3 regions of the Shewanella sp. GD04112 genome follow, and region 2 is predicted to be linked to each of the others. Evidence: predicted binding sites of a transcription regulator. Region 2 holds the regulator's gene; each other region holds the start of a gene.

The links. The regulator MetJ, encoded in region 2, represses methionine synthesis genes. The targets are predictions, from matches to a motif close to TAGACGTCTAGACGTCTA.
Region 1: metH (methionine synthase) is a predicted target of MetJ. The motif match lies at 5,967-5,984, and genes of this name have one in related genera.
Region 3: serA (phosphoglycerate dehydrogenase) is a predicted target of MetJ. The motif match lies at 7,956-7,973, and genes of this name have one in related genera.

The regions. Positions count from the first base shown of each region.
Region 1 covers NZ_JAOEAL010000001.1:3,844,751-3,855,227, reverse strand. Annotated here, with positions in the region: gene N7386_RS17050 (hypothetical protein) at 1-1,480, shown strand, start outside; gene metH (methionine synthase) at 2,132-5,866, opposite strand; gene N7386_RS17040 (histidine phosphatase family protein) at 6,076-6,798, shown strand; cobalamin riboswitch at 6,979-7,138, shown strand; gene N7386_RS17035 (ABC transporter ATP-binding protein) at 7,271-8,251, shown strand; gene N7386_RS17030 (iron ABC transporter permease) at 8,248-9,396, shown strand; gene cobT (nicotinate-nucleotide--dimethylbenzimidazole phosphoribosyltransferase) at 9,559-10,477, shown strand, end outside.
Region 2 covers NZ_JAOEAL010000001.1:4,248,375-4,258,851, reverse strand. Annotated here, with positions in the region: gene N7386_RS18695 (4Fe-4S dicluster domain-containing protein) at 1-234, shown strand, start outside; gene nrfD (NrfD/PsrC family molybdoenzyme membrane anchor subunit) at 237-1,181, shown strand; gene N7386_RS18685 (sulfite exporter TauE/SafE family protein) at 1,308-2,051, opposite strand; gene metJ (met regulon transcriptional regulator MetJ) at 2,153-2,467, opposite strand; gene metB (cystathionine gamma-synthase) at 2,690-3,853, shown strand; gene N7386_RS18670 (bifunctional aspartate kinase/homoserine dehydrogenase II) at 3,865-6,258, shown strand; gene metF (methylenetetrahydrofolate reductase) at 6,562-7,455, shown strand; gene slyA (transcriptional regulator SlyA) at 7,828-8,301, shown strand; gene N7386_RS18655 (HlyD family secretion protein) at 8,310-9,368, shown strand; gene N7386_RS18650 (DUF2955 domain-containing protein) at 9,385-10,413, shown strand.
Region 3 covers NZ_JAOEAL010000001.1:4,010,614-4,021,090, reverse strand. Annotated here, with positions in the region: gene N7386_RS17700 (PAS domain S-box protein) at 1-4,415, shown strand, start outside; gene N7386_RS17695 (two-component system response regulator) at 4,478-5,494, shown strand; gene ygfZ (tRNA-modifying protein YgfZ) at 5,543-6,499, opposite strand; gene serA (phosphoglycerate dehydrogenase) at 6,637-7,866, opposite strand; gene N7386_RS17680 (DUF2238 domain-containing protein) at 8,022-8,630, shown strand; gene N7386_RS17675 (LuxR C-terminal-related transcriptional regulator) at 9,009-9,674, shown strand; gene N7386_RS17670 (curlin) at 9,859-10,477, opposite strand, start outside.

The DNA.
Region 1 (10,477 bases), 400 kb from region 2:
TGGTGATGGAAGTTATTACTATGTGAAAATTGACGTTAACGATGAGTCTTTACTTTTTAGACTTAATCAAGAAAATACTGCTCCAGTAGATAAAATAAGACTAGCGAATGAATTTTTAAATTTAAATCTTAATTCTGTTATTGATGCTAATCCTGTTGTTGATGGTAAATATCTTAAAACTGCGGTAGGTTTTTATGACTTTAAGGCTGGTACTTTTGTCGAACCACAATATCAGTGTGGAAATTCGACACTTTTTTCAAAGTATATAGATCATAATCAACATGTGAAGCTTATTTCTCAGCAAGGCAGAGAACTGTTTAATAGTGAGTATGTTGCTTCTATTGAATTCAGTTCAAAAACATTTGGTAAAGTTTTAATATCTTATGCTGACGAAAATTATAGATTTAAATTATCCTTGTTAGATTGTAACGATGGAAGTTTATCGGTTATACCAGAAGATAAATCACCGTTTGTCGATCTTAGTCGCAACATCGCATTCAATAAATATGATGGAAAATATTATTACTTTGCGAATAGTATGCTGTATTCACTGAATGTGATGACTGGTAATATTGATTTAGTCTATGATGCAACCCTGATACCATTCCCATATGGCATTCAGAATTTGGCCTTTGTTGGTGAAACAGTTTTATTTTGGTCTGAGCAACTAAGCCCCATGGATGAATACAAGGTCTATTACATCAAGGCTGGGAGTTTTGGTGAGATATATGTAAATGATGGCGTAACTCATCAGTTATCACTAGTTAAAGGCCAGTATAATACTGATGAAAGATATATTTATGGATATTATCGTCGCGCGTCTACTCAATTTGACTCTGGCAGTCAAAATAAGTTTTTTATTTTTGACAATGAAACATTGAAAGTGAAGTTCTTGGATATGTTTCCTGATTCCTCCCGTTCTGATATATCTACTCCTAAATTTTCATCCGGTCGTGTTATGTATAATGGTAGTGCTCCTGGTTTTCTTGATGAATTCATTTTGATCGATCCTGATTGTACATTTTATGAACGATGTGACTGGGCGAATTCCCCGCCAAATGTAGATATGAATTTGACATTATATTATGCGGCTGGGGATCATTTTAATATTCCAGTGAGAGCTATTGATTCGGATTTTGATAAGTTGACATTTAGCTTGGAAGATAAACCAAACTGGATGAGTGTTACCGCTGATGGATATATTAAAGGAGTAATTCCTGATAATGCAAAGGCAACCAATCCTATAACTATCTTCGTAGATGATGGTATTAATCGTGTCAGTCAGACATTTTCTTTAAAAATAGTGGATGCCAATGTTAATGATGATGGAACTAAGCCTCCTCCGATCGATCCGTCTGAGCCTCCGACGACAGAAGATTCAAGTGCGGGAGGTGGCGGGGTTGATATTGCTTTTTTATCGGCATTGTTGCTGCTCTTGTTTTTGAGAGAGTTTTTTTACTTTCGCAGAATGCAGTTTTAGGACGACGTCGTTTTCTTATCTTGTGCTACTGTTCTTATCTTGTGCTACTGAATGTGTAAACAGATCTCATTGCATAGTAAGCAAAGATCTAGGATAAAAGTCAGAACTTGCATAGCTCTTTTAGTGCGAAAAGTTAACTCTAACCTTGCAGAAGTTCACTATCCCCTGCGAAGTTGCTGAAGGGCGTTGAAGAAAATAGCGTGACGCAGACAGGACGCCTGCGTAGCTTTCGGGGGGAAGGGATGCCCCATCGGAAGCGTTAGCGATTTTCGAATAAGTACAAAGTCTGTCTTTTATGTGGCTAATTTTTTAATTAATTAGTCTACAAAAGATATGCTGAAACTGATGGGTGCACCAGATAAGGCATTGTTGCACCAGTGACCTTCTAAAACATGGATGTTTTAGTAGAGCCTACAAGGATACTTTTTTAAAGCATAAGTACGGCGTGTCACTGGGGTAACAGTGCGAAAGCCTGCGGCAGGCAATGAGTTGCATCATTACTTTACAGCGATATGGTTGCTAGTTCGCAATGCGACACGAACCAGCAACATCGGGTGTGGGGTGAAGCCCCACGACTTTGATTTTGATTTAAAATTTCAAACGAAGTTTGAATCAGCTTTTCAAACCGCGTTAGCGTAAGTCCGATCCTGATTACTCAGGATCATAATCCAACACTGGCGCTAGCCACTTCTCCGTTTCACTCACTGTCATTCCCTTACGCTTAGCGTAATCCTCCACCTGATCGCGGCCAATATTGGTCACGCCAAAGTAGCGGGATTTTGGATGGGCGAAGTACCAGCCGGACACTGCGGCGGTGGGGAACATGGCGTAGCTTTCAGTAATGTTTAAGTCGATGGTTTCATTCGGCTTTAACAGTTCCCACAACAGGCCTTTTTCGGTGTGATCCGGGCACGCTGGGTAACCCGGTGCGGGGCGGATCCCTTTGTATTTCTCACGGATTAAGGCTTCGTTATCTAAGGCTTCATCTGCGGCATAACCCCAGAATTCCTTACGCACGCGCTCGTGCATCCGCTCTGCAAAGGCTTCGGCTAAACGGTCGGCTAAACACTTGAGCATAATGGCGTTGTAGTCATCGTGATTGGCCTCGAAGCGGGCGATATGCTCGTCGATACCATGGCCAGCGGTCACCGCAAAGCCGCCCATATAGTCGGCAACGCCGCTGTCTTTTGGCGCCACAAAGTCGGCCAGACAGAAGTTATCGTTACCTACACGCTCAAGCTGCATCCGCAGGTGATGGGTGGTCATTTCGACTTCGGTGCGAGTCTCGTCGGTATAGAGCTCAATATCATCGAAGCCGACGGTATTGGCGGGGAATAGCCCAATTACGCCCTTGGCGGTGAGCCATTTTTCATCGATGATTTTTTTAAGCATCGCCTGACCATCGGCAAACAGCTTTTGCGCCTCAACGCCCACTACTTTGTCGGTTAAGATCTCGGGGTAATGGCCGTGCAGCTCCCAGGCGCGGAAGAAGGGCGTCCAGTCGATACGGTCGACTAAATCGGTTAATGGATAGTCTTCAAACACTTGGCGACCCAGCACATTGGGTTTGAACGGGGTGTAGTTTGCCCAGTCGTGCTGGCAGCGGTTTTCGCGGGCGGCCTCCAGCGAGACGATTTCCTTACGCTTGGTTTGCGATAAACGCTTAATGCGCATCTCTTCGTATTCGGCGTAGATCTCATCGATAGTCGCTTGGCGAGTTTCATTGCTCACTAGCTTGCTGACCATAGGCACGGCGCGCGAGGCGTCGGCAATGTAAATCGCGCCATGGGGATAATGGGGGGCAATCTTCACTGCGGTATGGATTTTCGAGCAGGTAGCGCCGCCGATAATCGCCGGAATGGTAAGGCCTTCACGGTGGAAGGTTTTCACATTGTGCACCATCTCATCGAGGCTTGGGGTGATAAGCCCAGACATACCGATAATATCGATATTGTGTTCTTTCACGGCCTCGAGAATGCGTTCCACCGACACCATCACGCCTAAATCGAACACCTCAAAACCGTTACAGGCGAGCACCACGCCGACAATGTTCTTGCCGATATCGTGCACATCACCCTTAACCGTGACCATCAAAATTCTGCCGTTAGATTGGCCTTCGACCTTCTCTTGCTCGATAAAGGGGTTGAGGTAGGCCACGGCCTTTTTCATCACCCGCGCCGATTTTACCACCTGTGGCAGGAACATTTTGCCCGAGCCAAACAGGTCGCCGACGATATTCATACCGTCCATCAGCGGGCCTTCGATCACATCCAGCGGACGGGAGGCAAGTTGGCGCGCCGCTTCGGTATCTTCGTCGATAAATTCGGTGATGCCTTTAACCAGCGCATGGGCGAGACGTTGATTAACTGGCCATGAGCGCCATTCTAAATCTTCTTTTTTCGCGCTACTTGAGCCATCGCCCCGGAATTTTTCAGCAATCTCAAGCAATTGCTCGGTATTATTTGAGTCTTCAACTGGGCAAGGCAGGTTGAGCACGACGTTCTCGACCTTATCCTTAAGCTCGGGGTCGATATCGTCGTAAATCGCTAATTGGCCCGCGTTAACGATACCCATGTCCATGCCGACTTTAATCGCGTGGTACAGGAACACCGCGTGGATCGCCTCACGCACTGGATTGTTACCGCGGAAGGAGAACGACACGTTTGACACCCCGCCGGAAATCATCGCGTGGGGCAGGGTGGCCTTAATCTCTTTAATGGCTTCAATAAAATCGACGGCATAGTTATCGTGCTCATCGATACCCGTGGCAATGGCAAAGATATTCGGGTCGAAGATAATGTCTTCGGGCGGAAAGCCGACCTTATCGACCAGCACGCGATAGGCGCGGGTACAGATCTCGACTTTACGCGCCTTAGTGTCGGCCTGACCTTGCTCGTCGAATGCCATAATAATGGCCGCAGCGCCGTAGCGTTTCACTAGGGTTGCCTGCTCGATAAACTTCTCTTCGCCTTCCTTCAAGGAGATAGAGTTGACGATTCCCTTGCCTTGAATACATTTGAGGCCCGCTTCAATCACCTCCCACTTAGAGGAGTCGATCATAATCGGCACACGGCTGATATCCGGCTCAGAGGCGATAAGGTTTAAGAACTTATGCATCACCTCCACGCCATCGAGCATGCCTTCGTCCATATTGATGTCGATGATCTGCGCGCCGCTTTCTACCTGTTCACGGGCGACATCGAGCGCCTGCTCGAACTTACCTTCTTTGATCAGCTTTAAAAACTTGGCCGAGCCAGTGACGTTGGTACGTTCACCCACGTTCACAAACAGGGTTTGGGCGTCGATAGTGAGTGGTTCCAAACCAGAGAGACGGCAGGCTACGGGGATCTCGGGTAATACCCGTGGTGCAAATGGCTCTACGGCTTCGCGAATGACCTTAATATGCTCGGGCGTGCTACCACAGCAGCCGCCGATAATGTTGAGCATGCCTTCGCGGGCCCATTCTTGGATAACGCTCGCCATATCCTCTGGGGTTTCATCGTAACCGCCAAACTCGTTCGGCAGACCCGCGTTAGGGTGCGCCGAGACGTAACACTCGGCGATGCGTGACAGTTCTTCAACGTAGGGGCGCAGCTCCTTAGGGCCGAGGGCGCAGTTAAGGCCGATGGATAAGGGCTTGATATGGCGAAGGGAGTTATAAAAAGCTTCGGTGGTTTGTCCGGTCAGGGTTCGGCCCGAGGCATCGGTAATAGTGCCTGAGATCATCACAGGCAAACGCGCTGGCGAATTTGGCCCAAAGAGTTCATCGAATACGGTTTCGATGGCAAATAAGGCGGCCTTGGCGTTCAAAGTATCGAAAATAGTCTCGACCATAATGATATCGGCGCCGCCCTCAATTAAGGCGCGGGTCGATTCGCAGTAAGCGGTCACTAACTCATCGAAGTGGATATTGCGAAAGCCTGGGTCGTTTACATCCGGGCTGATAGAGCAGGTACGGTTAGTGGGCCCTAACACACCGGCGACATAACGTGGCTTACCCGTGGCCTGCTCTATTTCATCACAGGCCTCACGGGCGAGGCGCGCACCTTCGCGGTTAATTTCGGCGGACAGCGACTGCATATCGTAGTCGGCCATGGCGATAGTGGTGGCGTTGAAGGTGTTGGTTTCAATAATATCCGCACCGGCTTTAAGGTAGTCGATGTGAATTTGTTTGATGATGTGTGGCTGCGTGAGCACTAAAAGATCGTTATTGCCCTTAACGTCGGTATGCCAATCCTTGAAGCGCTCGCCACGGTAATCCTCTTCCTCAAGCTTGTAGCCTTGGATCATAGTGCCCATGGCGCCGTCTAAAATCAGAATGCGCTTTGACAACTGGTTGCGAATGTCTGCCAGTGCTTGGCTGGCTCGATGGAGAGATATCGCCATAAATGATTACCTTTACTACAGCTAAGTTGAGTCCAAAGTACGCAATCGGGTGACAAATTGCATTTTATTATTGAATGTCGTTCGTTATGTTTTGGACATTTATACGTATAGACGTCCATAATACGCGACATCGGATTGTCAGGGCAAGGCTAAAGTTGGTATAGCATAGGCGAGATAAGGCTGATAAAAACGCTAAAAGGAAAGATTAGATGAAGCAGCTCAGGTTATTACTGTTACGCCATGGAGAATGCGAGGGCGGGGCAATTTTGCGGGGCCGAGTCGACGTGCCACTGAGCGACAAGGGCTGGCGGCAGATGTCGGCGGCGGTGGAGGCGCAGGCGACTGTGTGCCACGGCATTTATAGCTCGACCTCGAGGCGCTGCGCCGAGTTTGCCAAGGCCTTTGCGGCCGAGCTGCATTCGAGTGCGTCTGTAGGCATAAGTTTAGATGCACCCGCACCGTCGATGCTCAAGGTCAACCTGCTGGAGGAGTTACAGGAAATAGCCTTTGGCGATTGGGATGGCTGCCTGCTTGATGACTTATATCAACACGATGGCGAGCGGATGGCGGCCTATTGGCTGAATCCCTGGGAGGTGACGCCGCCCAATGGCGAAGCCATGGCAAACTTTGAAGCCCGTATCGATGGTGCGATAGCACAAATCTTCGATAAAGAGTTTGCCCTGCTGGCGATGGATGATGAACAGGCCCATGGGGAGTTTAATGCTAATGCTCCTGCGGCCAATATCTGGGTGGTGACCCACGGCGGGGTTATTCGCCACTTGATGTCAAAAGCGCTGGGGGCGGTGAAAACCCTAGGTTTTTACAGTCAGCTCGCCTTACCCGTGGCGGCGGTGGTGACCATTAATGTGCTCGAGGATGAGCAAGGCAAAAGATACTGGCGCTTAGACTGGCCATCGGGCCACTGTGAGTAGCTTGTAAGCATCAGTCATCGACATGATGAAAATTTTCTGATTTAAACAGCATTGCCTAATGGGCAAGATATAGGATAATGCTTTTCCCTGACATTTGAGCCAGATAACACACCCAGTACGTTAAGCTCAAAGGTCGCAGAAATAGGTGTTGGGAATTTTGTGCGATTTAGTGCTATTGCTTAAGGGCAACAGCGTTTAAGCGCGCCGGATAACCCAAACATAATAGGGAATCGGGGAGCTGCCCGTCAGTAGCCCGAACTGTACCCGCAACTGTGAGTAGTCGAAGCGCTTTGCTTCTTATCTACGAGTCAGGATACCTGCCTATTTCTGTTTTCGCTGCGTGCAGCCTTAGTTCTCGAGCGGGTAACTCGAGGGAGCAGAAGATGACATTAATGAGTTTCGCCCTGTTAGCCCAAGCGGCGGCAGGCACAGATAACACCAATCAATATCCATGTGGGAGCAATCGTTAGTGATGCACTCCACATCGAGCCTTGCGCCCTTAGCGCCCGCTGCGACTTCCGCCAAGATAGCACTTAAGGTCAGCCAACTGAGCTGGGCGATTGAGGGAAAAACCATCCTCTCGGAGATAAGCTTTGCCTTGCCGCAGGGGGAAATGCTCGGGCTGATAGGCCCCAACGGCGCGGGTAAATCCAGTTTGCTGCGCTGTTTATACCGCTTTATTCGCCCTGCTAAAGGTCATATCAGTTTGTTTTCGCAGGATATTAGCGAGCTGTCGCCCAAGGCGTTTGCCTGTAAAGTGGCTGTGGTGCAGCAGGATACGCCGCAATATTTCGATATGACCACAGAGCAATTGGTTGCCATGGGACTCACGCCGCACAAGGGGATGTTTGATACCAACTCCAGCGGCGACGGTGAAAAAATTGTTAAGGCGCTGGAAAAGGTAGGCCTCAGTCATAAAGTGCATCAACAATACGATCGTTTATCCGGCGGTGAGAAGCAACGCGCCCTGATCGCCCGTGCCATAGTGCAGCAGCCGCAATTGTTGATTTTAGATGAGCCGACAAACCACCTCGATATCCGCTATCAAATTCAAATCTTAGAGCTAGTGCGAAGCCTTGGGATCAGCGTAATCGCCTCGATTCACGACCTGAATTTAGCCAGCGCCCTCTGCGACCACTTATTGCTGCTCGATAAGGGGCAGGTGAGTGCCATGGGCACGCCAGCTCAGGTTCTAACCGAGGAACGTATCGCCGAAGTGTTTGGGGTATGCGCCCAAGTGACGCCCCATCCACAGCATGGTAACCCCTTGATTAATTACTTTTATGGTTATCAAAAGCCTAAGAGCGATGCTGTGGACGCGGCGAGTGACTTCCACTCAGCTTCGGCTCAAGAATTACCTTCTGTGGCCTGCGCCTGCCATAACTCTGGCGCGCCAAACGAGGTCTTACAAAGAGCTGCATTGCAAAATGAGAGCGTCGAGAACACGCCATGATAGACACACTTAAACTGGTGACCATGAATTTTTTTAGCCACATTTTTACGCCGCTCACGCGCCAGCAATGGCTCATCTTAGGCTTAACGGGGTTTGCCCTGCTCACCCCCATCGCCGCCGCAAGTTTTGGTGCGGCAAACATTAGCTTCTTAGATGTGCTGCAGGTGTTTATCAATAAACTCAGTCACTTGTTTATGGCCGATGAGGCCGTGAGTACCAGCAGCATGACAGAGCGGATTGTGATGGAGCTGCGACTGCCACGGATTATACTCGCCTTTGTGGCGGGGGCGGGGCTGTCCTTGGCGGGCAGCGTGCTGCAAACCGTGACTCGCAACCCCCTTGCCGATCCTTATCTGTTCGGCATTAGCTCCGGCGCCTCCTTTGGTGCCGTGGTCATGCTGACGCTATTCACAGGTTCTGGCCTGTTTGGCAATGCGGGCACGATAGCCAATTCGGGGATTTTTAGCGGTTCAGGGACTTTTGCTGGCTTGTTATGGTTTAGCTTACCCTTCGGTGCCTTTATTGGTGCCAGTCTGTCGGTGTTAATCGTGCTGGCGTTAGCTGGGTTAGGCCTTAAGAGTCAGGTGGAGCGCATGTTGCTCTCTGGGGTGGCGACCTCCTTTATGTTTAGCGCCTTAACCAGTTTATTACTGTACTTTGCCAGCCCGCAGGCTACCGCATCGGTATTGTTTTGGAGCCTTGGCAGTTTTGCTAAGGCCAGTTGGTCGCTGTTGGCGCTGCCGTCTTTAGTGGTGCTACTGAGCTTTTTTATTATCCTCGGTTGGAAACGCCAAATTATGGCCTTGCAGGCGGGGGATGAAACGGCCCACACCTTAGGGGTGAATGTGCCTAAGCTGCGCCTCAATATGTTGCTGCTCTGCTCGCTTATCACCGCGATTTTAGTGGCGACCTGTGGCGGCATTGGCTTTGTCGGCTTGATGATCCCGCACACAGTTCGTTTGTTATTCCCCGGTCGTCAGCCCATCTTACTGACGGCGCTGGTGGGCGGCCTGTTTATGGTGTGGATTGATGTACTCGCCCGATGTTTGCTTGGCAATCAGGAATTACCCGTAGGGATTATCACCGCCGCGATCGGTAGCTTCTTCTTTTTGCTGATTTTGCGTCGGCGCAAGCTATCGAATTAGCATGGGTCTTATGGATTGCCGAAATTTAGTACTAAGTGCGTATGGCAAATTGCAGCAGGATGCTTCGTAGTTGTTGTTCTAGAATGTGTTAGCGAACCTACTCGCAAATGAGTTATTAACAGCGGATCTATCATTGGATTCGACATTGCCACTGGAGTGTGAATGCCTCAATCTGTCCCGTTATTTCAAATCGAGCCTGTGAGTAAAGCGCAGAATCAACTCATCCAGCAAAAGATCGATCTTAAGACTAAGCCGCCCGGCGCTCTGGGGCAGTTAGAGTCCTTGGCGCTGCAAATTGCCCGCATTCAAGGACCGCAGCAATTACAGATAGTTAATCCGACCATGTTGGTGTTTGCTGGAGATCATGGGATTGCTGCCGAAGGCGTGTCGATTGCCCCGAGTGAAGTCACGCGGCAGATGGTGCAAAACTTTGCCCATGGCGGCGCGGCCATCAATGTGTTTTGTCGTCAGTTAGGCTTCAATCTCGAAGTGATTGATTGCGGTATTTTAACCCCAGTTGAAGATGCCGAAGGCATTATCGACCAACGCCTTGGTGCGGGAACGGCAGCGATTCACCTAGAGCCAGCCATGACGTTAGCCTGCGTGGATAAGGGCTTTGCCATGGCGCAGGCGTTAATCGAGCGTCACCATCAGGCGGGCTGTAATTTGGTCGCCTTTGGTGAGATGGGCATAGGCAATACTTCGTCTGCGGCGGCAATTATGGCGGTCATTATGCAACTCGATGTGGCCGACTGTGTTGGCCGTGGTACGGGCATCAATAGCGAAACCTTAGAGCGTAAACAGATGCTTATCGAACTCGCGCTGCTGTTACACCAGAGTGCGATGACTGGGCCTCGGCAAGTGCTGGCCTGTTTGGGTGGCTTTGAAATTGTGCAAATGACGGGAGCCATGCTCGCCGCAGCCGAGCGCAAGATGCTGGTCGTGGTGGATGGTTTTATTGCGACCGCAGCGGCTTTGGTTGCCGTGAATATCAACGCGAATGTGCGGGATTATTTGATTTTTGCCCACCGCTCCGAGGAGCAAGGTCATCAGCGTATGTTGGAACATTTAAAGGCTAAGC
Region 2 (10,477 bases):
GAAACCAAAGTGGCAGACAAGTGCAACTTCTGTAAGGACACGCGTTTGGCCCGGGGTGAAGAGCCTGCCTGTGTGACTGTGTGTCCGACCGATGCCTTAGTCTTTGGCGATGCCAACGATCCACAGAGTGAGGTGGCTATGCTACTCAACACTAAGATCACTTACCAAGATAAGACCCATTTAGGCACTCAGCCTAGGGTATATCGCGTTCCTACCAAAAGAGGGGGGATTTGATTATGAACAATACTTGGGGCGATATGGCGCAATATGATCCCGTCACTTGGCATTGGATCATCGCCGTGTATCTGTTTATGGCGGGCTTATCCGCCGGAAGTTTGCTGATTGGCATTGGCCTGCGTTGGTTTAATAAGGAGCAAGCGCAAGGGGAGACGAGTATTCTCAAGGCCGCAGCCATTATTGGCCCAGTGGCCATTTGCCTAGGCTTGGCATGTTTAGTGTTTGATTTAACTAAGCCTTTCCACTTCTGGCTGATTTTAATCAACTATAACTTCCAGTCTGTAATGGCGATTGGTGTCTTAGCACTACTGGCTTACTCCCCCTTGGCATTTGCCTACGCGATTCTTGTGTTGCGCGATGAGCTGCCAAAGTGGGGCTTAGGTTTCCTCGTGCCTATCGCTAAGCTGCTGATGCCCTTTAGAAAGCTGATTGAAGTGCTGCTGTTTATTCTCGCGATTGGCGTGGGTGCTTATACTGGCTTCTTAATTTCGGCCATGAATGCCTATCCGATGTTGAACACTGCGGTACTGCCAGCGCTGTTTTTAGTCTCTGGTTTATCGGCGGGCGCGGCGGCTAATGCGGTGCTGGCGCTGGTGATGTTCAAGACCGATAGCCACGACAAGACCTTAGCCAAAATGCATGGCTTAGAGCTGCCAGTGATGGCAATCGAAATCATGTTCCTGTTTATGTTGTTCTGCGCCTTGTATTTTAAGGGCGGAGCGGCGGCTGCGGCGCTGGCATCACTCACCTCTGGCGTGTGGGCGAGCGTATTCTGGATTGGCGTGGTCGGGATTGGTTTTGGTATCCCACTGCTATTTATGCTGTTGCCGACCGCGACGCGCCACAGCAAGGGGGCGATGATCATGGTGGCCTGCGCCAGCTTAACCGGCGTGTTAGCACTGAGACACTTTATTGTGTATGCGGGACAAAGCTATCTAAGTTAGTGTTTTGGTTAACGGCAATATCTATGGGGTGAATCATTTATCCCTTGCAAGCAAAAAGCACCGATTAACGGTGCTTTTTTTATGGGGGCGATTAGCAGGATTTCATTGCGGTAATTATTGCGGTAATTATTGCGGCAATAGCTCAATCACTGATTTCACCGTGAGCACTAAAGCACTGATAGCGCATAGGGCTAAGGTTGCCATCTTGGTCTTATGTTTATCCACACTCCCCACCAGTTTGCCCGCCACTAAATAGCCTAAAAACACTGAGGGCAATAGCATGAGTGATAACCACAAATGCTTGATTTCGAGTAGGCCCGTCACCCCAAGAATGACCAGGGCTATGGTCGAGCTGAAGATAAAGAAGGCCGACAGTGCGGCGCGAAATTTGGAGGCATCCTTACCCGCCAACAAAATCGCCATCGGTGGGCCACCAATGGCGGCAATATTACCAAAGATCCCCGAGACCACGCCCGCGCCAAACAGGGTTGCTTTGTTCACGGGGAGAGTCAATTTATACAGGCTCAGCACCACGGCGACTGCCACAATGCCAGCAATCGCTAGACCAAGAATCGGCTGCGGCGCAAACAGTAGCAGGCTGGCACCGATAAAACCTCCGGGTACACGACCGATTAGCGCATACTGCAAACCATTGAATTCTAAATGGCCGCGTTCACGCAGTAGGGTGAGTAGGGCGATGGAAAACCCCATCACAATCACGGGGGCGGGCACTAATTCGGGGTCGACAATATACAGCAACGGGCTCGCCACCACGGCAAGGCCAAAGCCTATCAGACTCTGGGTGAGGGCACCTAAAAACACAATCACAGACGCCATGGCGAGCGTTTGTGGATCTATCAAGGAGAACATAGGATTCCATCAAAACAAAATAGGGATCGTTACTCTAACCCATCAGGCAAGATGAGTATTAACGATCCCTAATGATAAGTAGGATATTGGACGCTTAAGCGTTACTCCATATCTTCCCACTCGATCCCCATTTCGTCCATCAACCGTTTCGCTTCGGCGGGAATGCTGTCTGGGCTATCTTTCGACAGATCGGCATCATCAGGCAGAGGCTGGCCGGTGTAGGCATGCAAAAATGCTTCACACAAGAGTTCGCTATTGGTGGCGTGGCGCAGGTTGTTCACCTGACGACGGGTACGTTCATCCGTGAGGACTTTTAGCACTTTGAGCGGAATAGACACAGTAATTTTCTTTACTTGTTCATTCTTCTTGCCATGTTCAGCATAGGGGCTGATGTATTCCCCATTCCATTCAGTCATTGACTCACCTGTTATAACGCTAAATTCGGGGCAGATTTTAAACCCTTACAGATAACAGTCAAATTATTGCTACTATTTCTTAGTGATTGCAAACAGATTTCTTTATGTTTAGACGTCTAAACGTCTTAACGCCTATTGACGATGCCACTGGGCTTAGGTACATTTAGACGTCCAGACATCTCTTTGCGAACTTAGGAGTTCCCGATGACCGCAGGCAAATTAGTGACCGAACGTCAATTAGCCACATTAGCAGTGCGTCAGGGTATCGAAAGTGATACTCAGTATGGCGCGGTGGTGCCGCCAATTTACCTGTCGACTAATTACGCCTTCGATGGTCATAAAAATCCTCGCGAATTTGATTACAGCCGTTCCGGCAATCCTACCCGCAGCATCTTAGGTGATGCCTTAGCTAAACTGGAAAAGGGCGCAACCGGTGTGGTGACTTGCACTGGCATGGCTGCCATTACTTTAGTGACTACCTTGCTCGGCCCCGATGACTTACTGGTGGTGCCCCACGATTGTTACGGCGGTTCTTACCGTTTATTCACTAACTTGGCTAAAAAGGGCCAATTTAAACTGCTGGTGGTCGATCAAACCGACGCCCAAGCGCTCGAGCAAGCCATCGCCCAACAACCTAAGATGGTGTGGATTGAAACTCCATCAAACCCTCTGCTGCGAGTCGTCGATATCGAAGCTATCGCGAAGGCGAGCCACGCCGTAGGTGCTTTAGTGGTGGTGGACAATACTTTCCTCTCGCCCATTTTGCAGCAACCGCTGTTACTCGGTGCCGATATCGTTATCCACTCCACCACTAAGTACATTAATGGTCACAGCGATGTGGTGGGCGGCGCGGTGATCGCCAAAGATCCTCAACTCGGTGAGACCTTACATTGGTGGTCAAACACCTTAGGCTTAACTGGGTCTGCCTTCGACAGTTATCAAACCCTGCGCGGTCTGCGTACCTTGGCCGTACGCATTCGCGAGCACCAAAGCAATGCCCAGCGTATTCTGGACGTGCTGACGAGCAGCCCTTTGGTGAGCAAAGTGTATTATCCAGGCCTTGCGGATCACCCCGGTCATGCCATTGCCGCCAAGCAGCAAAAAGGCTTTGGCGCTATGCTGAGTTTTGAGCTTAAGGGCGGCGAAGCCGAAGTGGTCGCCTTTTTAGATGCCTTAAGTTTATTCAGCGTGGCCGAGAGCTTAGGTGGCGTTGAGAGTCTCGTGGCCGTGCCCGCGACTATGACCCATAGGGCGATGGAGCCCCAAGCGCGTTATGAAGCTGGCATTAAAGACACCCTATTACGTTTGTCGGTTGGTATTGAAGATGCCGACGACTTAGTTGCAGATATTCAAGCAGGATTGGCCGCCGTTGCGGCTTGTCAGTAGAGGAATTCGAGATGGCACGTTGTCACTTACATAAATTTGGTGGTTCCAGCTTAGCCGATGCCGATTGTTATCGCCGAGTCGCCCATATTCTGTTAACCCATGGTCATAGTGATGATCTGGTGGTGGTGTCTGCTGCGGGTAAAACCACTAACTTTTTATATAAATTATTGTCCCTGCGCGATAGCAACCAATTATGGCAAGAAGAGTTGCAAGTTCTTATCAGCTATCAGCAAGGCTTGATTGAGCAGCTGTTATCCAATGAGCAAGCGCGGGATCTGCGTGAGCGTTTAACCACGGATAAAGCTCAGTTAATCAGTCTGTTATCTTTAGATTCCCGTAATGATTACCAAATTAACCATGTGGTGAGCTTTGGTGAGCGTTGGTCGGCGCGCCTGATGGCAGCGCTGCTGCGTGAATCGGGCGTGGCCGCAAGCCATGTGGATGCCTGCTCGATTCTTGTGGCCGACGAGGCCGCCGTACCGCAAATTCGTGTGCAAGAATCCCGCGCCAAAGTGCAAGCCTTACTGGCCGCGCATCCTAACGAGCGTTTAGTGATCACAGGTTTTATCTGTGCCAACGAGCGTGGCGATACCTTGCTATTGGGTCGCAATGGCTCTGACTTTAGCGCCAGCTTAATTGCCAGCCTTGCCGACATTGAGCGTGTGACCATTTGGACCGACGTTGAAGGGGTATTTAACGCCGATCCGAATAAGATCAACGATGCGAAATTACTCAAGAGCATGTCCCTCGCCGAAGCAGACCGCTTGGCGCGCCTAGGCTCGCCTGTTTTGCATTCGCGCACTTTGCAGCCGCTGTTTAACACTGAGGTGAGCCTAGCCGTACGTTCAAGCTACGCCTCCCATACCGATTTTACCCTGATTGCTCCCCACAGCTCCTCGGCGAGTGCGCCCGTGGTGACTAATCTAAACGCCGTGGTGTTGTTTGGTTTTAAGATCGCGGGCGATGTGGCTAGTCTGCTTGAGCAATTAGTCGAAGCAGGATTAACGCCACTGGCCCATTGGTTATCGGCGCATCAACGACTCGAGCTTGCCTATACCGCTGAAAACCAAAAACAAGTACAAAAGTTATTGGATGCGCAGGCCGAAGCCCTCGGCATTAAAGATCTGCAAATTAATACTGAACTCGGTTTAGTGGCGCTTGTGAGTGCCGATGCCGAGCATTATCGCCGCAGCTTTGCCCGTTTACTGAGCCGCGACGCTAAGCCCTTGTTCAGTGGTGACTTAAGTTTGGTGACCTTAGTGCCACAGTCGCAGGTTAATCTGCTGACGCAAAAAGTGCATCGCCGCTGCGCCGGTCCGCGTAAACGCATTGGCGTATTGCTGCTGGGTGTTGGCAATATTGGCGAGGCGTGGGTGAAGCTGTTTAAGTCAGTTTCTCCCTCATTAAATCAAGAGCTTGAAGCGCGTGTCGAACTCGTCGGTTTGGTAAGTTCCAGCAAAGCCCTGATCAAGTCTACGGCTGTGGATTTGGAAAACTGGCAGCAGGAATTCGATGCCGAGGCAACACCTTGGCAATATGAGCACTTATTCGAACAATTAGAACAACTTAACTGCGATGAACTGATTGCATTAGATATCAGTGCCAGCGCCAGTTTGACCCTACAATACCCAGAGTTTTTCGAGCGCGGCATCCATATGGTCAGCGCGAACAAGCTTGCGGGTTCTGGCCCGCTGCCGTTCTACCGCGAGCTGAAGGAGCAACTCGGTTATCGCCGTCTATTCTGGCGCTATAACGCCAGCTGCGGTGCGGGCTTACCTATTCAGCACGCCTTAAACGATTTGCGTAACAGTGGAGATACGGTTGAGGCCGTCGGCGGGATTTTCTCTGGTACCCTGTGTTGGTTATTCGAGAAATACGATACCAGCAAACCCTTCTCGGAATTAGTGGTTGAAGCGCGTGGCCTAGGGATTACCGAACCCGATCCCCGCGACGATCTCTCTGGGCGCGACATGCAGCGCAAGCTACTGATTTTGGCCCGTGAAATCGGTCTGGAAATCGAGCTTGAGGATATTGAACTGCGCTCCCTAGTGCCAGCCCATTTAGCGGATATTCCACTGGAGCAATTCCTTGCCCGTATCGCTGAGCTGGATGATGAATTGCAGCAACAATACGGTGCGGCCGCAGAGCAAAACAAGGTGCTGAGATATGTCGCCTCCTTGGACAATAGCGGCGCGGCCCTGAAAGCCGAGGTGGGATTACAGTGGATTGATGCGAATCATCCCTACGCTAACCTCACGCCTGGGGACAATGTGTTTGTGATCCGCTCTGCTTTCTACCAAGGTAATCCGCTGATTATCCGTGGACCGGGTGCGGGGCGTGAAGTGACTGCCGCAGCGGTGCAATCGGATCTGACGCAGATCTGTCGTGATCTGCTGCAAGAGTAGTCATAAACCTAGACACTTGAAGAAGTTAGCCTCCATATCTTCAAGTTGATTCGGCCAATATTCATAGACGTAAAGGACTCATTCGAGTCCTTTTTTTATTGGCGAGGATCAGGACTAAAATCAAGGTGGTCAACGAGGGATAAGAAAATGCCAAAAAGGGGGATTTTTTGGCTTGACTTAACGGCCAGTTTCTCTAGTATATGGACATATAGACGTCCAAACGTCCATATGGATTAAATTACTGCATTTATAAGTCGTACCAGCGCGATGGAGCGTCGCACTTGGGCGGTTGAGGAAATACACATGGCTTTTCATCACGCACAACATTCACATTCGCTAAACCAAAGTTTGTCTGAACTTAATGGCGATATTAATGTTTCTTTTGAGTTTTTCCCGCCATCAACCCCCGAAATGGAACAGATCCTGTGGAACTCTATCCGCCGTTTAGAGCCGCTGAATCCTAAGTTTGTTTCAGTGACCTATGGTGCCAACTCGGGCGTGCGTGACCGCACCCATGGTGTGATTGAACGTATTCAAAAAGAAACCAATCTGGTTGCCGCGCCGCATTTAACCTTAGTGGATGCCAGCGACGAAGAATTGTTAGATCTGGCGAAGCATTACTGGAAATCGGGGATCCGCGACATAGTGGCACTGCGTGGCGACTTGCCTGCGGGCAGCCCGAAACCGACTCGCTTTGCGGCGGATTTAGTGCGCTTACTGCGCTCAGTGGCCGACTTTGATATTTCGGTTGCCGCTTACCCAGAAGTGCATCCAGATGCGGCTAATGCTCAGGCCGATTTGATTAACCTCAAGCGTAAAATCGATGCCGGTGCGAGCCGTGCTATTACCCAGTTTTTCTTCGATGTTGAATCTTACCTGCGTTTTCGCGACCGCTGCGTTGCGGCGGGAATTGATGTCGAAATCGTCCCCGGCATTTTACCCGTGACTAACTTTACCCAGTTAAAACGCTTCGCGGGCATGACCAATGTAAGTCTGCCGAGCTGGTTGCATAAGCAATTTGATGGCCTAGAGAATGATGCGGGCACGCGTCAGCTGGTGGGGGCTAACGTGGCGATCGATATGGTCAAAGTGCTATCCCGTGAAGGTGTTAAAGATTTCCACTTCTACACCCTTAACCGCGCCGAGCTGACCTATGCGATTTGCCATACCTTAGGGGTTCGCCCAAAGGCGGTATAACGCAGTAAACATCCATAAAAAAACGCCGCTATTTAGCGGCGTTTTGTTTTTGGCTAGTGACTAATTCCTAAATCTTAAATTGGGAGAGCAGAGTCGTTAAGCGCATTGAAAGCTGCGCGAGTTCATCCCCGCCCGCGCGGTTTGCACTGAAGTTGCACTCGGAAAAATTGTTTTTAATCTCATAGGTTAATGAGATTGATGTCACCATCTTCTGCGTCTATTCCCCCCTCCCCAAGCGATATTACTACCGCCGTTTCATACCGTTTTGCGGATTTCGTGGCAGCGTGCACAGATCTTTTTTTCGTGGCGAATATTTACTTAGCCTGCTAACTAAGTATAATGCTTAGCAGGCTAAGTAAATGAGTAAGCATGATGCAGAAAGAATTAGAGCGATTAAAGGAGTTATCCCTAGCGGAACATTTAGGCCGCTTGCACCGACTATGGCGCACTGTGGCGGATGTGGAATTAGCACCACTCGGGTTAACTCATCCTCGTTGGACGGCATTGTGGAAGTTATTGCGTCTGGGCGACAACGTGAGCCAGAAGGTGTTGGCGGATGCGCTGGAAATTGAATTGGCTTCTTTGATGCGCACGTTAGGGCAGCTTGAGGAACAAGGTTTAGTCGAGCGTCATTGCTGCACTAAAGATAAGCGCGCGCGAATCGTATCGCTAACGCCCGCGGGAAAGGATGTATTAAAGCAAGTCGAAGCGCGGATTATTCAAGTGCGCGCAGAGTTGTTGGCTGGGATCAGCGCCAGCGAGCTTGGTGAGTTTGAACGCATCATTAGCCTAATCAGTGATAACGCCTTAGCCAAGTTGGCTAAGAGCACAGAAATTCTTGAGTGAGAAATAAGATGACACCGGATCAACAATTTGCCCGCCTCGTAAAAATCGCCATGCTCGGTTTTGTGGCTGTGTTTGGCTATTTTATGTTTGCCGACGCTATGATGCCCTTGACCCCACAGGCCATGGCAACCCGTGTGGTAACTAAGGTGACCCCGCAGATCAGCGGCAAGATTCAAACCATTAATGTGAAGAATAACCAAGTGGTCGCCAAGGGCGATTTACTGTTTCAAGTCGACCCAGCACCCTTTGAGTTAGCCGTGTCTCAGGCAAAATTGGCCCTAGAGCAAGTGCGTCAGGACAATGCCGAGCTAGATGCTTCGTTGTTAGCCGCCAAGGCGGAAGTGAATGCCAGTACCACTACGGCTCAACTAAAACGTCGCGAAGCCAAACGTTTAGATGCACTGTATGCCACCCATGGTGTGTCGCAGCAGCAACGGGATCAGGCCGATAGTGATGCGGACGCCGCCGAGGCGAATCTGTTAGCCGCTAATGCTCGTCTCGATAAACTCAAAGTCAGCCGTGGCCTCTATGGCGAAGAAAACCTAAGAGTGCGCCAAGCGAAAAATGCCTTAGAGCAAGCTGAGCTGAACCTGTCTTACACCCAAATTCGTGCCGACCAAGATGGGGTGGTGACCAACCTGCAACTCGAAGTGGGCAGTTTTGCCGCAGTAGGCCAGCCGCTACTCGCCTTAGTCTCTGATAAATTAGATATTATTGCCGACTTTCGTGAAAAGACCTTACGTGGCGTTAACGCATCTTACCCAGCATTAATCGCCTTCGATGGTGAGCCAGGCCGTTTATATCGCGCTCAAGTGAGCAGTGTCGACGCCGGTGTGAGTGCGGGGCAGTTTGATGCCAATGGCCGCTTAGCTGCGCCGCAGGAGTCCGACCGTTGGGTGCGCGATGCGCAGCGCTTAAGACTACATTTAGTGTTAGACGACGATGCGATGAATAATCTGCCAGCAGGTGCGCGTGCCACTGTGCAATTACTGCCTGACAATACGCTGTTTAGCCTGCTAGCCAAGGTGCAGATTAAGGTCATTAGCCTGCTCCATTACATCTATTAATCTCAAGGCCATTCGCATGTTGTTACGCCACAACCCTTTAACCACCAATGACTTACGCCAGTGTTTGCGCATTGCCACTGGCGGCACCATTGGCTTTACCCTCTGTAAGCTCTTTGGGTGGAGTAATGGGGTATTTTTTACGGTAACCCCAATGTTATTGCTGGGACTCGTCCCTGTGATGAGTGGCCATGCGATGCGGCAGTTACTGGCCTCATCGGCCATGGCGGGGCTTGAAGTCGGCTTACTCGGCGGTTTCTTCGGTAGTCACCCCGGATTGATGACGCCGATTGTCTTTTTACTGTTTTTATATCGTTTTGCGGCTATGTCCCGCGGTAGCCTATTTCTGTTTGGTGCCAATGGCGTGCTGAGTTTGAGCATTATGCTGCATTTTGCCAGCTATCCGGGCACAGATCTCAATGACTTAATCTTTAGTAATTTCTGGGCGACGGGATTGTCTGTGGTTATTGCTTATCTGATGACGGCACTCTGGCCGGATGTCGAGCCTCGTCCTGCCTACAAACCCGGTCCTAAGGCGCCGCACCGTATGCGCCACGAAGCTTTACTCGGTGCCAGTATTGCCACGCTCTCTTTCTTAGTGTTTCAAATTTTCGATTTGCGTGACTCCATGTCGGCACAGGCGACCACGCTGTTACTCCTGTTCCCCATGCATTGGAACGGGGCGCTGGATTATGCCCGTAAACGTGCGCTGGGCACTCTGCTTGGGGTGTCGTTTGGGGTGATGGTGCAACTCTTCCTCTACGATTGGTCCGGATTGTTGATCCTGATTGTGCCGCTGCTGTGGGTTGGGCTTATGTTGTTTGCGCAGGCCCATGTGAAGGAGGCGAGTGGCTCAGGGGTTGGCTTTGGTGCCATGACCACCTTAGGGATTTTGTTTGGCCAATACTTAACCCCTGGCAACGACCTAATTTTTAGTGCGCTGTACCGGGTGAGCAGTATTTTTGTGGCGATAGTGGCGACGTTATTCCTCTGTTACCTGCTTCATAAGTTATTGAATAGCTTTGAAGCGACTCGATTTGGTTATTAAGAACTTAATATTAGATTTTTTTAATGCTTGTTCAGTGGAGATTCGAGGAGTAAGGTACAAACTC
Region 3 (10,477 bases), 240 kb from region 2:
ATCAGTTGTTTACCACGCTATTAGATGATGTGGCTGCGGTGGTGCTTAACCTCAGCTTGCTCACGCTGTTATTGATATTGACCTGCTATATCGCCGCTAAACGTTTGACTCGGCCGCTTGAGGCGTTGGAATCGGGCATTTTGGCCTTCGGTCAGGGTAAGGCCCAACAGTTAGCGATCCCCAAAGGCGCTGTGAGTGAAATAGTCACCTTAAGCAGTACCTTTAACCAGATGGCAGAGCTTCTCGCCGAACGTGAACAGGCGATTTTAGACTCCCGGGGTAACCGCTTCGCTCGGCTGATTGATGGTATGAGCGATAAGTCCTTCTACTGTTCGCTCGACCCTTCAGGGCAACTGGCACAGGTGAGTGAGGGCGTCACTAAGGTCTTAGGCATGTCGCCCGAGCTGCTCAAGCGTAAGTACCAACGACTCTTTACTGCCAATCCCTTAAATGAAAAGAATTGGGAATACACAGACTTGGCTCTGAAGGGACAAAACGTTCCCTCCCACCAAGTGGAATTGCAGGATGCCAATGGCCATCCACGTATACTCGAGCTCTTTATGCAACCCTTGGTTTCGGATACGGGCGAGCTGATGTCGGTGGAGATGTTATTTACCGATGTGACGGAGCAGTTCTCCGCCGCCGCTTGGTCCAATGCCGTGCTCGAAGCGGCGCCAGAGGCCATGCTAATCGTGGACCAAATGGGGGTTATTGTCTTCAGTAACACTCGTTGTCAGCTCCTCTTTGGTTACGATGTTAACAGCATGTTGGGGTTACAGGTTGAGTCGCTTTTACCCGAAACCATGCGCAGCAACCATGCCCGCGACCGCCTGCAATTTTTACGCGAAGGCCGCGATCGCCCTATGGCCAATGCGCGCCATGTGAGGGCGCTCAAAGCCGATGGCGGGGAGTTTTTCGCTGAAATCGCCTTGAGTATTTTGCCTGCCGATCATGAAGGTCGCCGCCAAGTGGCAGCATCGATTCGGGATATGACCCAGAAGTTAGCGGTGGAGCAAAAAATTCGAGACAGCGAATTAAGGTTCCGCGGCCTGGTGACCAATATTCCCGGCGCCGTCTACCGCACTCGCATCGGTGATGTGTGGGTGATGGAATATATCAGTGAAAACATTGCCGAAATTACAGGTTATGCCGCAAGCCAGTTTATTGAGAGCCGCCAACGAACCTTCGCCTCGCTGATCTTGGAAGAAGACCGTGAGCTCTGCCATCAGCATATCGATAGGGCGCTGGCGCAGCAGGAAACCTTTGAGGTGGAATACCGCATCCGCCACCGCGATGGCAGCGTGCGCTGGGTACATGAAAAGGGTAAGGCAAGTTACACCGATGAGGGCTTCCCACTGTGGTTCGACGGCAGTATCGATGATATTACCGAGAGTAAGCTGGCATTGGTTGAGCTTGAGAGTTCGCGTCAGCAGCTAACGAATATCACCGAATCCATCCCTTGTACCGTGTACCAATTACGCTGGGTTTCCGCCGCGGATCGCACTTTTACCTTCCTCTCTGGCGCGGCCTTCCATATGTTAGGGCTGCACCGTGATGAGTTACTGAGCGACTTTAATATCATCGCCGAGCGGATTTTTGATGAAGAGCGCCCCGAAGTTGTGCGCGCCTTAGCGGGCAAGAGTGAGGACAAATTGCAATGGGTTCGCGAGTTCCGTTATAGCCATCCTAATGGCAGCCTTCGTTGGATGGAAGCCGGGGCGAGTGGTCATTACGACGAAGATGGCGCCATTATCTGGAATGGCTATGTGATGGATATTACCGAGCGTAAGGCCATCGAAGAAGAGTTAGCGGTCAGCGAAGCGCACTTTAAGGCGCTATTCGATGGTTCTACTATAGGTATTGTGAACGTCGATGCAAAAGGGGTGATCCTCGACTGTAACGACCAATATTGTGAGGACATGGGCCAATCCCGTGAGTCCCTCTGTGGCATGTCGATTTTCGAGGTCTTAAGCCTACAGGATAAAGAAGCGGCTAAGGCGCAATTTAAGGAGTTAGCCGAAGGTCGAGTCAACCATTATCGTGGCGAGCGCAGCTTTATTCGCCCCAATGGTGAGCCGCTGTGGATGACGGTCAATGTGTCGGCGCTGTTCAATAGCCAGAAACAGTTTGAATCGGCTGTGGTCAGTATGGTCGATATGACCGAGTTAAAACTCTTATCTAACGAGCTGTTAGTCGCTAAGGAAGAGGCCGATGCGGCGAGTAAAGCCAAGGGCGACTTCTTGGCCAACATGTCCCACGAAATCCGTACACCCATGAATGCGATTATCGGTATGTCGCAGCTTTGTTTGCAGACAGATCTCGATAAGAAGCAGAAAAATTATGTGGAGAAAATTGAGCGCGCCTCAAAATCCTTGCTCTCCATCATTAACGACATCCTCGACTTCTCCAAAATTGAAGCAGGTAAGTTAGATATCGAATCGGTTCCCTTCCAGCTCGATACCATGCTGGAAGATCTCAGCGATATGTTCTCCGAGAAGGCGGCCCATAAACAGCTTGAACTGTTGTTTGCGGTGGCGCCGAATGTACCTAGGCACTTGTTTGGTGATTCGCTGCGCCTAGGACAAGTGCTGATCAATTTGATGAACAACGCGATTAAGTTTACCGAGCGGGGCGAAGTGTTGTTATCGCTCAACTTGGTTGAGCAGCAAAATGATGATGTGGTGCTGCGCTTTAGTGTTCGCGATAGCGGTATCGGCTTAACCGCCGAACAACAGGCTAAATTGTTTAAGTCCTTCAGTCAGGCCGACACCTCGACAACCCGTAAATATGGCGGCACAGGCTTAGGGCTGGCGATTTGTAAGCAGTTAGTCGAGCTGATGGGCGGCACCATTGGGGTTGAGAGTCAATTCGGCCACGGCAGTACCTTCTACTTTACCGTTAAGTTGCAGATTTCTAGCGGTCAAAAGCTAACGGTCGCCCAAGAGCTCGAAGGCATGCCGATTCTGGTTGCCGACGACAATGCCACCGCCCGTGACATTATGCGTACCACCTTAGAAAGCATGGGCTTTAGGGTCGATACGGTGCGCTCCGGTGAAGAAGCGGTGACACGTTGTATCCAGCAGGAATATGCTGTTGCCCTGATTGACTGGAAGATGCCAAATCTCGATGGGCTCGAAACGGCTAAGCAAATCAAACAACAGGCGAAGAAGGCGCCGCGGATCTTGATGGTGTCGGCCCATGCGACCCAAGAGTTCTTAAGCCAAATTGAGGCGTTGGGCTTGGCGGGCTATATCAGTAAACCCATCAGCGCCTCGCGGTTACTCGATGGCATTATGAATTCTCTGGGCCGAGCTGGCGTCCTGCCTGTCAGACGTAATAGTGAGAGCATAGATCCTAAACTCCTGTTGCCGCTTAAGGGCAAGCGTATCCTCTTGGTGGAGGATAACGAGATGAACCTTGAGGTGGCCACCGAGTTTTTAGAGCAAGTGGGGATTATTCTATCTATCGCCACCAATGGTCAAATCGCGCTCGATAAGCTGGCGCAGCAGAGTTTCGATTTGGTATTGATGGATTGTCAGATGCCAGTGATGGACGGTTATCAGGCCACACAGGCGCTGAGAAAACGCCCCGAACTTAATGAGTTACCCGTGATTGCGATGACGGCTAATGCGATGGCGGGTGATAAGGAAATGTGTCTAAAAGCAGGGATGAACGACCATATCGCTAAGCCGATTGAGGTCAACTTACTGTATCAAACCCTGCTCAAATATTTAGGTGGCGGCGTGCCGCCAGCCGAGGGTGATGCACCGAGTCAATTAGTTGAAATCCCTGTTAAACCTATCAACTTAGATTCAGATTCAGTCGTGAAATGGCCCGAGCATCCTGAGCTGGATATCGACAGGGGGCTACAGTTAGTTCAAAACTCTACCCGTTTGTATCAAAGGAGCTTCGATCGTTTCGTTACCAGTCAGCGTAATGTGGTGGATCTCATCAATAAAGCGCTCGCCAATGACAAACGTGACGATGCCGTGCGGATGGCGCATACCTTGAAGGGGCTCGCGGGTAACTTAAGCTCTAGCAAGCTGGTGGAATTAGCCCGCCAACTAGAGTTGCACTTAAGTGAGAAGAGCGAATACCAAACTGAGTTAGACCAAATCCAAGCGCTAGTGGCGTCGATTTGTGATGCCATTGAGCGGGTCAAGCCGCAGTTTGAGGAGTCGACTACATCGACGAGCGAACAACTCTCGCCAGAGGCGCTAGTCACCGCCTTAAAACAGCTGCGACAAAGCCTAGAGGATGCTGACTCAGATGCGGTGGCGCAAATCGATGCGTTAAAACCTCAGGTGAGTAGCAAGTTATGGCTGCAGCTCAGCCCAGCCCTGACTATGATTAATCAGTATCAGTTTGATGAAGCAGTGGATTTGATTGATGAAGTGCTTGCGGAATTAACCTAAAAACCGGTCAAGAGAGTGCGGTATTGGCCATTGATAAGCCACAGGATAAGGTGAAAGTGTTGATGGATAAGGCAACAATATTGGTCGTCGATGATACACCGGAAAATATCGATATTTTAGTGGGCATACTCGGTGAGGATTATAAGGTCAAGGTGGCGATTGATGGACCAAGAGCGCTCGCCCTTGTCGCCAAAACCCTGCCGGATTTGATTTTACTCGACGTAATGATGCCTGGCATGAACGGCTATGAAGTCTGTAAGCTGCTTAAGCAGGAGCCTTTAACTTGCCATATTCCGGTGATTTTTGTGACCGCCTTGTCTGAGGTGGCCGACGAGACTCAAGGGTTTGAACTCGGCGCCGTCGATTACATCACTAAGCCTGTGAGTGCTCCCGTGGTAAAAGCACGGGTGCGAACCCATCTGGCGCTATACGATCAAAAACGCCTGCTAGAACAACAAGTCAAAGAACGCACCCAAGAGCTAGAAGAAACTCGCTTCGAAATTATCCGCCGCTTAGGTCGCGCCGCCGAATACAAAGACAACGAAACGGGCCTGCACGTTGTGCGTATGAGCCACTATGCACGGATGCTGGCCGTTAAACTGGGCTTGCCTAGCACCTTCTGCGAGCTGTTGTATAACGCGGCGCCCATGCATGACATAGGGAAAATCGGCACGCCCGATGCGGTGCTGAAAAAGCCCGGTAAGCTTGATGCCGATGAGTGGGAAATCATGCAACAACATGCTGCCATTGGTGCAGAGATCATTGGCGAACATGGCGATCCACTGCTGCAAATGGCGCGGCGCATCGCCTTGACCCACCATGAGAAATGGGACGGTTCTGGTTATCCTAATGGTTTGTCAGGGGAAAATATTCCGATTGAAGGCCGGATTGTGGCGATTGCGGATGTCTTCGACGCCCTGACTTCGCGCCGTCCTTATAAGGAGCCTTGGACAATCGAAGCCACGGTCGAGTTACTCGAAAGCCAAGCGGGCAAACACTTTGACCCTAAGCTGGTGGAGGAATTTAAGCAAATTCTGCCCGAGGTGGTGGCGATTCGAGATACTTATATCGAGCATTAAAAGCAAAAGGCGCCTAGGGCGCCTTTTTCAATACGACTCGTTTAGAAGCTAGGCTTCTTCGAGCGAGTAGGGTAATGCTTTAATGTGTAAGCTGGATTGCTCATCGTCGGCAAAGCGCAGCTTGGCATCGTTCGCGGTATCGTTTGCCAGCACAGCGGTGAGCAGTACTTGATTACCACGCTGTACGAACTCAATAATTTGCCCGCCCTTGCGATAGCCATCTTCCAATTCGATCTCGAGAGCACTTTCCAAATTGATGTCTGAGGAAGTCGTGCCGTGGAGAATATAGAGCGCGCGCTTGTTACCGCCACGGTATTTCATCCGAGCCACAGTTTCTTGGCCCATGTAGCAGCCTTTGTTAAAACTGATGCCGTTGATAGCCTGTAGGTTACACATCTGCGGCACATATTGATTAGCATGGCTTGGCGCTAGGTTAGGGTAGCCTGCTGTAATTTCTAAGGCTTGCCAAGCGCTGGCATCAAACACTGTGTGCTCGCCCACTAAGGTAGTTGCCGCCTCTGGCTGCAGAACCAGAATAAAACGATCCGCATCCTTTAAAATGGCGCCATGTTCGACCAGTGTAAGTTCTTCAGTGATTTCCCCAAAGTGTTGGGTCACAAATTGTGTTGCTTGTTCGCCTGCTACGCCGAGTAATGTCCACTCAGCCGTCGCATTTGTCAGGGTTGCCTTGCTAAATACGGCATATTTTTGCAGTTGTGGCAGGTCGAGCTCTAGGGTGTCCTTTGGCATCAGCATCAACAGCGCATCTTGGATGGCGAAGGTGCGGAAGCTGGCGAGCATCTTACCCTTAGGATCGCAATGTGCGCCCCAGCGCCATTGGTTGGCTTCGAGTGAGCTGATATCCGTGGTGACTTGACCATGGATAAAACTGCGACCCTGTTCGCCGACCACTTTGATGAGGCCGAGGTGGGATAGGTTGGCGAGCATAAGTGGAGGCATTGAGGCGTCCAGATCCCAAGTGGGTGTCGAAACTGCAATAGTCATAGCGGAGATCCTGAAAATGAAGACGATGCAAGAGGCTAGATTGTAGCGGAATTAAGCGGCGCTCAAAAGCATAAGGCGCACATATCTTGAATGAAATGTGCGCCTTATAAATACACTCAAGCTGAGTGCGTAAAGCCTTAGAACAATACGCGGGTGCGCAGTGTGCCTTCAATGGCCTTAAGTTCGACCAGTGCTTCCTCGGCTTGGTGAGTATCGACTTCCATCACCACATAACCGATTTCAGCTGTGGTTTGCAGATACTGAGCGGCAATGTTGATGCCTTTTTCAGAGAAGGCTTTGTTGATTTTGATCAGCACGCCAGGACGGTTTTGGTGAATGTGCAGTAAGCGCGAAATGCCTTTGTGCATTGGCAGCGACACTTCAGGGAAGTTAACCGCAGAAACGGTCGAACCGTTGTCTGAGTATTTGGCTAACTTACCAGCCACTTCGATACCTATATTTTCCTGGGCTTCGGCAGTGCTGCCACCCACGTGCGGGGTCAACAGCACATTGTCTAAGCCACGCAATGGGCTGATAAATTCATCATCATTCGATTGTGGCTCGACGGGGAATACGTCGATTGCCGCGCCTGAAAGGTGACGCTCTTTAAGAGCAACTGTCAGGGCATCGATATCAACCACAGTGCCGCGTGAGGCGTTGATAAAGATGCTGCCTTTACGCATAGCGGCAAATTCCGCGGTGCTGATCATATCTTTGGTTTGCGCTGTCTCAGGGACGTGCAAACTGATCACATCGGACTGTGCCAGTAATTGTTCCATCGAATGGATTTGCTGGGCATTGCCTAATGGTAGTTTGTCTTCGATATCGAAAAACACTACGCGCATGCCTAAGGTTTCAGCCAAGATCCCAAGCTGTGTACCAATATGGCCATAACCTATCACACCTAAGGTTTTGCCACGGACTTCGTAACTGCCGGCGGCCGTTTTCATCCAGCCACCACGATGGGCGATGGCATTACGTTCAGGAATGCCGCGCATCAACATGATGATTTCGCCTAATACCAGTTCAGCCACGCTGCGGGTATTGGAAAACGGTGCGTTAAACACGGGGATACCGAGTAATTCGGCGGTCGCCAGATCCACTTGGTTGGTACCGATACAGAAACAACCAATCGCAATCAGTTTTTCGGCACGCTTCAATACATCAGCCGTTAATTGGGTACGGGAACGAATACCAACAAAGTGAGCATCTTTGATGGACTCGAGCAGGGCTTCATCACCTAAGGAGGCTTTGTGATACTCGATATTGGTGTATCCAGCACGTTCAAATACATCGACCGCAGATTGGTGGACGCCTTCCAACAACAGGATCTTGATCTTATCCTTGTCCAGCGAATGTTTCGCCATGATATGGGTACCCTCTAATTAATTGAAATTGTTCTGTGTGATATGCTGACAGCCTTGGCCTTCCAAAGTAGCACTTTTTTTGCTCACTGTGGAGGGCTAGATGGCTAAAGTTAATATTCTAGAATTAGAACAATATCGCATAAGAGGAAGGAACATTGAATAACAAAATCATTTGGTGCGGTATTTACCTCTCAGTTTTAATATGGTCGGCGATAAAACCCGCAGATCCATTCACCTGGTGGCTCGAAGCCTTGCCCGCATTAGTGGCCGTGCCCTTGCTCTTTTTTACCCGCAAGGGTTTTCCGCTGACGCCCTTAGTGTATTTTTTGGTGCTGGTGCATTGCTGTGTGTTGTTTGTTGGCGCGCACTATACCTATGCCGAAGTGCCACTGTTCGATACGATTGCCCAGTGGATGGGCACTGAACGCAACAACTACGACAAGGTCGGGCATTTCGCCCAAGGTTTTATTCCTGCCATGTTAGCCCGTGAGATTATGTTACGTAATCAAGCCGTTAAACCTGGCGCATGGTGTGCCTTTTTAGTCACCTGCTTTGTGTTGGCCTTTAGTGCCTTCTACGAACTGATCGAATGGTGGGTGGCCGCCGCGACGGGCGAAGGCGCCGAGGCTTTTTTAGGCACTCAGGGTTATGTGTGGGATACCCAATCGGATATGTTTTTAGCCTTGATAGGTGCCATTGTCGCGCTAATCAGTTTATCCCGTGTGCAGGATAGGCAAATCGCGAAACTTATCGGTCACGCGTAAGCGCGATAGTTCACAGCTCACAGATAAATCCCTCCTAAGAAAGACTGCCTTAGGAGGGATTTTTTATTCCTTAAACTGTCATCTTTCGTTGTTAGTTTTTTGTTTAAACTTTCGATTGAGACCCCTATAGACTAAGGTGTACACCTGACATACTTAGCTCAAGCCCTAGGATTAATCACTATTTATCGATAACGTTATGGTCTGTTAGTCGAACTTACACCATAAAAAGAGTGATTATTTAGTACATTTGGGTGATGGCATTCATGCGGTAACTAGTCAAAATGGGTTATGTTAATTAATTGTACTTTGTGTACATTTGCCCTCTTCAGTTCAGCATTAGGCTATAAAAACTAAATACTTTTCAGGGAGAAGAGTAAAGTGAATACTATCAACGAGTTAGTTTTTCTGCATCAAGTGGCAGCGCCTTGCCATTTGGCGATACTGGCAGAATCTATCGGATTAAAAACACGGATTGTTAAACAGGCTTCCGAGCTAAATTTAGATAAAGGGCAACGCAGTTTTTGTCTTATCGCCCAAAAAGGCGCAGCCTTAGATAATAAAGGCATTCCGCTGTTGGCCTCACGGCTGGTGCCCCATGTTCCCGTCGCTTTGTATCAAGTCGAGCGTAATTCCTTAGACCAAGAGTCAGCCATGTTGCTGGGGATCCGCGGTTTGTTATTTGCGGATCAGCGCATGGATTTGATGCTAACAGGGCTGCGCAAAATGGTGGCCGATGAGCTTTGGTACGACAGAACCTTACTCAGTAAGATGTTTCGCCGGGTGGTGCAAAAGTTGGATGGGCAAAATGATATGCCCGCCGATACCGTTGCCATGTTGCAAGCGCTAACGTCAAGGGAGCGAACCATTATTCAGTTTGTCTCTAGCGGCGCGCGTAATAAGGAAATCGCCCATCGACTCTGCATCAGTGAGCATACGGTGAAGGCACATATTTCTTCTATTTTCCGTAAGACCCAGTCCCGCAATCGTGTCGAGCTATTGCGTTGGGCTCAGACCTATCAAACACATTTTGAGTTTTGCAGTTAAGCTCAAAGCTTACGCCTTAAATGCACTAAGGTGAGTTGCGAGTGAACTGGACCGGTGATTTACATCGGCAAGGTAAGACGAGCGGCAACTCACTTTTGTGCTTTATACGCAAACAAAAACGGGAACATGATTCATGTTCCCGTTTTTATTGGGCCGCCTACAGCAGACGGCCTATCGATAGAGATTAGTACTGAACAACGGTCGCAACGTTCATATCACCAGTTTGGTTAACGCTGATGCTGTTGCTGTTGCCTGCTTGCGAACCAACAACTAAGTTGTCATTACCAGTTTGGGTAATCATTAGGCTGTTGTTATCACCACGCACACCAAATGAGCTTGATGCGAATGAAGTGCCGCTATCGCCACCTACCCAGTTACCGTTACCCGCTTGAGTGATTTGAGCTGAGTTTTCATCACCTTCGATGATTAAATCGATAAGGTTCAAATCACCACGGTGTTGCAGTGCAGTCACATCGGCGTTGTTGTTACCCGTTACACTGATGATAGTCTCGTTTTGATCACCATCTTGCTCAACATCTACTTCGTTGTCGTTACCCACGGCATCCACATAAGCGAAGTTCGCATCACCTTCTTGGCTGATTTCGATGCTGTTGTCTTCACCTGTTGCGAAGGCAACCAGTTCGTTGTTATCACCCTTAGAAGATAGGTCGAAATCGTTGTCAGTACCGTAAGCACCAAAGGTTGCGAAGTTAGCATCACCACGTTGTTTTAAGTCAACGTCGTTGCTATCGCCCCATACTTGGAACTCTGCACCGTTGCTGTCGCCACGTTGCTTGATAGTA